Regions from separate parts of the Nocardia sp. NPDC052566 genome, predicted to be linked through region 1. Evidence: riboswitches for the same ligand, from Rfam matches in the RefSeq annotation. Region 1 holds a riboswitch; the other holds the start of a gene.

Region 1 (4,208 bases):
CTGGGTGGCGACCGCGATCAGCTCATCCTTGCCGCCTGGGAAATGCTGGTAGATGGACTGGCGTGCGGTGGAGCTCTGCTCGAGCAGTTCGCTGAGCCCGGTGCCGTGCACGCCCCGCCGTTGCACGAGCCGGATCGCGGTATCGATCAGCCGCTCGCGTGGTCCGGGTGTCATCCGACTTTCTCCTTGAATAGAACGATCAGTCTATGCTACACAGGGGGGAGTAGACCGAACGATCTATCCCACGGAGGTACGGCGATGACCACCAGCACGCATCCGGTGACGATCCAGCGACAGGCCGGTGGCTGGGCCACCCTGCGCATCGACAACCCGCCGATCAACCTGCTCGACCAGCACGTCTACCGCGGCTTGGCGGACGCGCTCGGAGAACTCGAGGCCGACCCGGAAACGCGCGTCGTCGTCCTCGAATCGGCGGATCCCGACTTCTTCGCGGCGCACTTCGACGTCGACCTGCCGCCCGAGGTCCTGCCCGAGGTGTCCGCGACTTACCCGCGGATCATCCAGCTGCTGCAGTCACCCCGGCTGGTGAGCATCGCGAAGATCCGTGGTCGTGCCCGCGGCGGCGGGCATGAGCTCACCCTGCTGTGCGATATGCGATTCGCCGCCAGGAACGCCACGGTCCTCGGGCAGCCGGAGATCACGGTCGGTCTGATCCCAGGCGGTGGCGCGCTGCAATTGCTTCCCGGTTTGATCGGACGCGGCCGCGCCCTCGAATTGATCCTGAGCGGGCGCAATACCGACGGCGCCACCGCCGAACTGTTCGGCGTGGTGAACCGCGCGCTACCGGATGACGAGCTCGACGACTATGTCGACGGCCTGGCCGCGCGGATCGCGAGCCACTCCGGCGCCGCGCTGGTCGCGGCCAAGGCGGCCGTCAACCGGCGCAATCTGCCCGACCCGGCCGACTTCGCCACGGACAGTGTGGATTTCGTCACCCTGCTCACTTCCGCGGAGGCGCGCGCGATGATCGACGCCGGCCTCGCGGCGGGCTTGCAGACGCGGGGCCCCCTCGAATACCACCTCGGCGATTGAGTTAAGCCGATTTACGCAGCGTGGCAACACGTCCGACGAGCCATGCCACCACAGCGGCGGCGAGGAAGGACAGCAGGGAGGCCGACATCCACGCCTGCTTCGTGAAGTGCAGCCGCTCTTGGACATTCACCCAGAACTCGGTCCACACGCCCGCGTCGCCCGGATTGATGAGCTGGTAGACCGAGAGCCCGGCCAGCCAAGCGAAGACCATGCCCCAGCGCGGCGGCGCGTCCTCGGCGGTATTCCAATCGCCCTTGGCGCGCAGGAAGAAATCGGCGACGAGCACGCCGAGCAGCGGTACGAACACCGAGCCGATCAGGCCGAGGAAGCCGAAGTAGTTCTCCATATTCAACAGCAGCGCGAGCACCGTGATCAGCGTGCCGAGGCCGATCGACAGGATGCGCCGGTCGACCCGTGGCACCAGATTCTGGATCGATACGGCGGTCGAGTAGACGTTGGCGAACGACTGGTCGGCCTCGCGGAACACCAGGATGAAGAAGAACAGCGCGCCGAGGGTCACCTGGAGGAACGGTCCGTAGGTACCGCTGCCGGTCGCCAGCGCCAGCGCGAACAGGCCGAGCACGTAGGCGATGATCTGGGTGACCGCGTACGCGCCGCTCGCCGCGCCGAATGCCGTTGCGCTGCTGCGGGAATGGCGGGTGTAGTCGGCCGCGACCGGCACCCAGGAGATGGATACGGCCAGTGCCGCGTCGGTGGCGATCCAGAACAGATTCCAGTCGACGCCGAACGGCCCGTCGCCCTCGGGGCCGGGATTGGTGGTCAGGTCGGGGATGCCCGCACGGAAGAACTGGATATAGAACCAGATCAGCGCGATCACCACGCCGACCGTGACGAACCGGCGCAGCATCCGGACCGAGCCGAGCGGCCAGATGGTCAGCACCGTGGTGAGCACACCGGCGATCACCACGTACAGCCAGCGCGGCCCACCGCCGAACAGCTCCTCGGCCGCACTGCCGATGACGATCAATTCGAAAGTGCCCCAGCCGATCAGCTGCGCGATATTGAGCACGGTCGGCAGGTAGCTCAGCTTCGCGCCGAACAGCCCGCGCAGCAGCACCATCGCCGGCTTGCCGGTCTTCGCGCCAGGCACCGCCGCCAAGCCGAGCATGAGTCCGCCGACGATGGTTCCGATGATCATCGCGAGGATGCCCGCGGCGATCGAGATCTGCGCGGCGCCTTCGGTATTCGGGGCGAGCACGGTGTAGGCGCCGGAGAATGCGAACAGGCTGACACCGAGGTTCGCCCAGAATGCGCTCTGATCCCAGAAGGAAAGGACCTTCGGTGCGGGTTCGTCGAGGGTGAGCGGCGCCTCGTGCCGCTCGGCGTCTGCCACGGATGATGCGGACATGGTCTGGCTCGCTCCCTACGCCGGCATTACCCGGACAGGTTCATGCGGTCGGCGAAGCGTTGGGTCCGCCCTCTCAGCCAGGCCATGCCCGAGCTCCCGCGAGTGGGGTTCATTCGGGCGAATAGTACACAGGCGTGGCGCGCGGTCAGCGCAGGAACCAGCCGGTGCCGCCGACCGGCACCTCGTCCTGGATGCGCGGCATGTGCTGGTCGAAGAACAATTTCGCGGTCAGCTCGGCGCGGCTGCGCACCCCGACCTTGCCGAACAGCCGCTTGATGTGGTCGTCCACCGTATGCGTGGAAAGGGCGAGCATGCGGGCGATCTCGGTGCGCGAATGGCCGCGCGCGAGCAGGCCGACCACCTCGCGTTCGCGCGCGGTCAGCCGGTAGCTGTCGGCGACGAGCGCGGCGATCTCGACCGGTCGCGTCGCCTCGATGATGATCGAGATCTGCTCGGCGGGCCCGGCCAGCCGCTCGGCGTGCATGGTCACCCAGCGGCCCGCCCTGGTGCGGATCCGGCTGCGGGCCGGGCCCGGCCGCGACCACGCCTGGTTGGCCAGGTTCAGCACGCAGTACGGCAGGCCGCGGCGCTGGTCGACGTCGTCGTCCACCCGATCCAGCCAGTGCGCGGCGGCGGTCGTCGTGCTGATCCGGTCGAAGTCGGGGTCGAGCAGCAGCAGGCCGGGTCCCTCGACATGTTCGTCGGCGGCGATCTCGGTGAGCACCATCTCCCGGCGGATCGCGTCCGCGACGCCCGCCGTCGCGCCGCTGATCAGCGCCGCGTCGGCATCGGAGAAGTCGGGCGCGTCCGCGCTGCGGAACAGTATGAGCGCGCCCCACACATGGGCGTTGGTGCTGAACAGCACCCGCATCTCGCGGGTGAAGCCGGTCGGCACCAGAATTTCCTGGTAGTGCGCGCTGCGCGCGGGATCTCCGCCGGTGGCGGTGCTCAGCGTGACCGCGCGCTCGGCGCCGCGGGCCAGCGTCGGCAGCGCGAGCGCGTCCTCGCCGCCCGCCTCGATCGCCATGAACCTCGGCATGTAGTCCAGCGCGAGGCCTTCGCGGTGGAAGCCGCCGGTGGGCAGGACGGACGCCGGATCGATGGTCAGCACGCACCATGCGTCGAACGGCACGGCCGCGCGCACCGTCTCGGCGACCGCCCGCTGCAGCGCGACCGCGCCGGAGGTGGTCCGGCAGGCATGTGCGACGCGGGCGGTCAACGCGTCCAGCGATCTCCCCGGCATGCTCCCCAGTATCGCGCGCCGGACCACGCGGCGAATCCCCCCGGAATCGGGGATCGCCGCGGCTCGCCCGCCGGATCAGGCTGAATCGCATGACGAGCGATACCGCCGGGCTCACCGGCTTCAGCGGAACCATGATCCGCCCGGAGGATCCGGAATACCATGCGGCGCGGCGGCTGTGGAACGGCGCGATCGACCGGTATCCGGCCTTCATCGCGCGCTGCCTGACCGCCGAGGACGTCGCGCTGGCCGTGCGCTTCGGGGTGCGCCACGATCTGACCATCGCGGTGCGCGGCGGCGGGCACAGCTTCCCCGGGCTTTCGATGTGCGAGGGCGGACTGGTCATCGATCTGAGCGGGATGCGCTCGATCGAGATCGATGCCGAAGCCCGCCGCGCCGAGGTCGGGGCCGGCGTGCTGTGGCGGGAACTCGACGCGGCGGCGGAGGCGTACGGCCTCGCGGTGCCCGGCGGCGAGGTCTCCCATACCGGCGTCGCCGGGCTGACACTCGGCGGTGGCGTCGGCTGGCTGTCCCGCCGCTACGGCC
Region 2 (4,208 bases), on a different contig from region 1:
CGCGGGTTTCGAAGCCCAGGAACCCGGCACCGTCCTTCGCTCACGCGAGGTGCGCCTCGCGGTGCTGACCGTGCTGCCGCTGAATGTGCGGTCCTGGCAGCTGATGTACCGCACCACCGATCTCTTCGATCAGCCGTCGGTCGCGGTGAGCACCGTGATCCTGCCCGCGGGCGCGGATCCGAACCGCTCGCGGCCGCTGGTGTCGCTGCAGTTCTACTACGACAGCGCGAGCCCGGACTGCGCGCCGTCGTTCGTGCTGCAACAGGGCGCCGGACTGCCCGGCGTCGAGGGCATCCACTCGCAGAGCGAACTCATCGCCCTCGCGGCGCTGATCAGCCAGGGCTGGGCCGTCTCGATCCCGGATTACGAAGGCCTGCAAGGACATCTGGCCGTGGCCAAGGAGCCCGGCTACATGACGCTCGACGGTATCCGCGCGGCGGAGCGATTCCAGCCACTCGGGTTGGCCGGGGCCGAGACACCCGTCGCGATGTGGGGCTATTCCGGCGGCGGCATGGGTTCGGGCTGGGCGGCGGAAATGCAGCCGAGCTATGCGCCGGAACTGAACGTCAAGGGGATCGCGCTCGGTGCGCCGACCTCGGATGTGGTGTCGCTGCTGCACGTCAACGGGTCGATGTTCGCCAGCCTGATCGGCATCGGCATCGCCTCACTGTCCAAGGCGTACCCCAAGTTCCACGATGCGACCTACGCGCACCTGACCCCCGAGGGGCAGGCGCTGATGGACCGCACCAACGCACAGTGCCTGCCGCGCAACGCATTGACCCAGATGTTCGTGGATTATCAACGGCTGCTGACCCTTCCGATCGCCGACTTCCTCGCACTGCCGGAGATCAAGGAGGTCTTCGACGCGACCGTGCTCGGCAGCAACATCCCGACCGCGCCGATCTTCCTGTACCAGGGCGTCTTCGACGAAGCGGTCCCGGTGTGGACCAATGATCGGCTGTCCCAGCGCTGGTGCGCCGGCGGCGCGTCGGTGCAGTACACCCGCGACCACCTCAGCGAGCACCTGACCCTGCCCTCCCTCGGCATGGCCCAGACCTTCAACTGGCTGAAGTCCCGCCTCGCCCCGAACGCCCCCGACCAGATCGGCTGCCGCACCGACGACGTCGTCTCGATGCTCGCCGACTTCAACGCCCTGCTCTCCCAGATCGAAATCAACCTCAACGCCACCTTCGGCGCCCTCGGCTTCCCGATCGGCCCCCGAGAACGCTGACCGAACCACCCGCCCGCGCGGCCCTCGACTGGAACCGGACCAGTCGGGGGCCGTCGCGTGCGAACCGCGACAGCCGGGAGGAGGTGGATCGGCCATGCGCGACGCCTACGACGGCAAGACCGTCACGGGTTGATCAGGTTGGTGCAGTCGACCCCGGTCGCGTGATCGGGGTCGAGCGCGTTGCGCACCAACCGGATCACCAGCGGGTTCAGCGAGGTGGTCTGATGCATGTCGATGGCGATCGGGCAGACGTCCTGGAGCAGGATGTTGTCGACCTTCGGATTGGCGTCGCGCAGGAAAGACGACTTCACCGCGGGCTGGGCGACCTGATCCAGCAGGGAGGCGATCACCGTATACGCCACGCCGGGCTCGGTATCGCCGCCCGCGTTGAGGTGCTCGATGAATTCGGAGGTGTCGAGCTGATCGGTGCACGCCGGACACAGCGCGGTGACGCCGTCACGGACCGGGCTGAGCAGCTGGGCCAGCCGGTTGATACCGAACAGTTCGGTGCCGTAGTTGGTGGGTGAAATACCTACCAGCGTGCGCACTTTCGCGGCGCCGCCGTTGAAACGCAGGTACTGGCGCGGCATCATGCCGCCCAGCGAATGCCCGACGATATCGACCTGCTTCGCGCCGGTGGCCGCGAGCACGCCGTCGACGTAGGTGGACAGCTCCTCGGCGACCTGATCGATCTTCTGTACGCCCGGCAGCACTTCGCCGAGGATCGGCGCCAGCCCATAGTGCAGCGCGAACAGGCAGTAGCCGTCCAGCTTCAGCAGCGGGGCCAGGTCGGCGAACACCGCGGCGGGCGGTGCGAACGTGCCGTGGACAAGCACCACCGGATGCGGGTGCGCGGCGGAGGGTTTGCAGGTCCAGTCGTTGGCGCCGAAGACAGGCAGGTTCGCGTCCTGCTTCTTCGCGGCGGCGATGAGCTGCGTCGGCGCCACCGGTGCATCGACCAGGCCCGACGGCGTCGCCGATCCGACGGCCGCCGTGGTCAGCAGCGCGGCGGCCAGCACGACGCTCGTCAATGCCATTCGCCCAGCTCGCGAGCAACTCATCGCACACTCCTGTGATAGATGTGACTGGAGTTACATTTGTCAATTTCTACAGCACATCGGCGCCGCACACCAGGACAAACTGGTCGATTGTGCGATTTACCGTCATCACCGGGCGGGGGTACCGCGCGGGCAGGTATGGTCGGCCGAGAAAAAATTCAGAACGCCAACGGGGGCTCGCACCAGCGGGCTGAGAGGACGGCTAGGGCCGTCGACCGTATGAACCTGACCGGGTAATGCCGGCGTAGGGAGGAAAGACCATGGCTACAGCCACGCCTGTCGACACCGTCACCACGGGTCCCATCGAAGGCAGCGTCAAGCACTATCACGAGGTCGACGGCCTGCGGATTCCGGTGCGCCGGATCAACCTGACCAACGGCGAGCACTTCGATGTCTACGACACCTCGGGCCCGTACACCGACGATGCGGCGACCATCGATCTGGAGGGCGGCCTGCCGAAGCTGCGCGACGGATGGACCAAGCCCGACGTGGACGGCCCACGCACCCAGCTGGCCTGGGCGCGCCAGGGCATCATCACCCCCGAGATGCGCTTCATCGCTGTGCGCGAAGGGGTTTCGGCGGAGTTGGTGCGCGACGAGGTCGCCGCCGGCCGCGCGGTGATCCCGGCCAACCACAAGCATCCGGAACTGGAGCCGACGATCATCGGCAAGAAGTTCCTGGTGAAGATCAACGCGAATATCGGCAACTCGGCCGTGTCCTCCTCGATCGCCGAGGAGGTGGAGAAGATGGTGTGGGCCACCCGCTGGGGCGCCGACACCATCATGGACCTGTCCACCGGCAAGAACATTCACGAGACCCGCGAGTGGATCCTGCGCAACTCCCCCGTTCCGGTCGGCACCGTGCCGATCTACCAGGCGCTGGAGAAGGTCAACGGCGATCCGACGAAGCTGACCTGGGAGATCTACCGCGACACCGTGATCGAGCAGTGCGAGCAGGGCGTGGACTACATGACCGTGCACGCGGGCGTACTGCTGCGCTACGTGCCGCTGACCGCCAAGCGCGTCACCGGGATCGTCTCGCGCGGCGGATCCATCATGGCCGCATGGTGTTTGGCACATCACCAGGAATCGTTCCTCTACACCAACTTCGCCGAACTCTGCGAGATCCTGGCGAAGTACGACGTGACCTTCTCCCTCGGTGACGGCCTGCGCCCCGGCTCCATCGCCGACGCCAACGACGCAGCCCAGTTCGCCGAGCTGCGCACCCTCGGCGAGCTGACGAAGATCGCGAAATCCCATGGCGTGCAGGTGATGATCGAGGGCCCCGGCCACGTGCCGATGCACAAGATCGTGGAGAACGTGCGGCTCGAGGAGGAGCTGTGCGAGGAGGCGCCGTTCTACACCCTCGGCCCGCTCGCCACCGATATCGCGCCCGCCTACGACCACATCACCTCGGCCATCGGCGCCGCGATCATCGCCCAGGCGGGCACCGCGATGCTCTGCTACGTCACGCCGAAGGAGCACCTCGGCCTGCCCAACCGGGACGACGTCAAGGTCGGCGTGATCACCTACAAGATCGCCGCGCACGCGGCGGACCTGGCCAAGGGGCATCCGCACGCGCAGGACCGGGACAACGAATTGTCCAAGGCGCGCTTCGAATTCCGCTGGCTCGACCAGTTCGCGCTGTCGCTCGACCCGGACACCGCGCGCGAGTACCACGACGAAACCCTGCCCGCCGAGCCGGCCAAGACCGCGCACTTCTGCTCGATGTGCGGGCCGAAGTTCTGCTCGATGCGCATTTCGGCCGATGTGCGCGAATACGCCGAGCGGCAGGGGCTCACCGACGTGGAGGCGCTGGAGGCCGGTATGGCGGCCAAGTCGGCGGAGTTCGCCGACCACGGCAACGCGGTGTATCTGCCGGTGGTCTCCTAGGTTTCGCCCATGGCGGGAGCGAACGGT

What was found. Region 1 has a riboswitch for thiamine pyrophosphate ahead of ACIG5A_RS31065 (purine-cytosine permease family protein). Riboswitches for the same ligand answer to the same signal wherever they lie in the genome.
Region 2: another riboswitch for thiamine pyrophosphate. It lies ahead of thiC (phosphomethylpyrimidine synthase ThiC); the one in region 1 lies ahead of ACIG5A_RS31065 (purine-cytosine permease family protein).

What each region holds. Positions count from the first base shown of each region.
Region 1 covers NZ_JBIUAF010000006.1:286,939-291,146, forward strand. The annotation lists gene ACIG5A_RS31055 (TetR/AcrR family transcriptional regulator) at 1-174, opposite strand, end outside; gene ACIG5A_RS31060 (enoyl-CoA hydratase/isomerase family protein) at 259-1,053, shown strand; gene ACIG5A_RS31065 (purine-cytosine permease family protein) at 1,055-2,422, opposite strand; TPP riboswitch at 2,418-2,532, opposite strand; gene ACIG5A_RS31070 (response regulator transcription factor) at 2,568-3,665, opposite strand; gene ACIG5A_RS31075 (FAD-binding oxidoreductase) at 3,755-4,208, shown strand, end outside.
Region 2 covers NZ_JBIUAF010000004.1:35,603-39,810, forward strand. The annotation lists gene ACIG5A_RS19845 (lipase family protein) at 1-1,231, shown strand, start outside; gene ACIG5A_RS19850 (esterase/lipase family protein) at 1,354-2,268, opposite strand; TPP riboswitch at 2,449-2,556, shown strand; gene thiC (phosphomethylpyrimidine synthase ThiC) at 2,550-4,181, shown strand.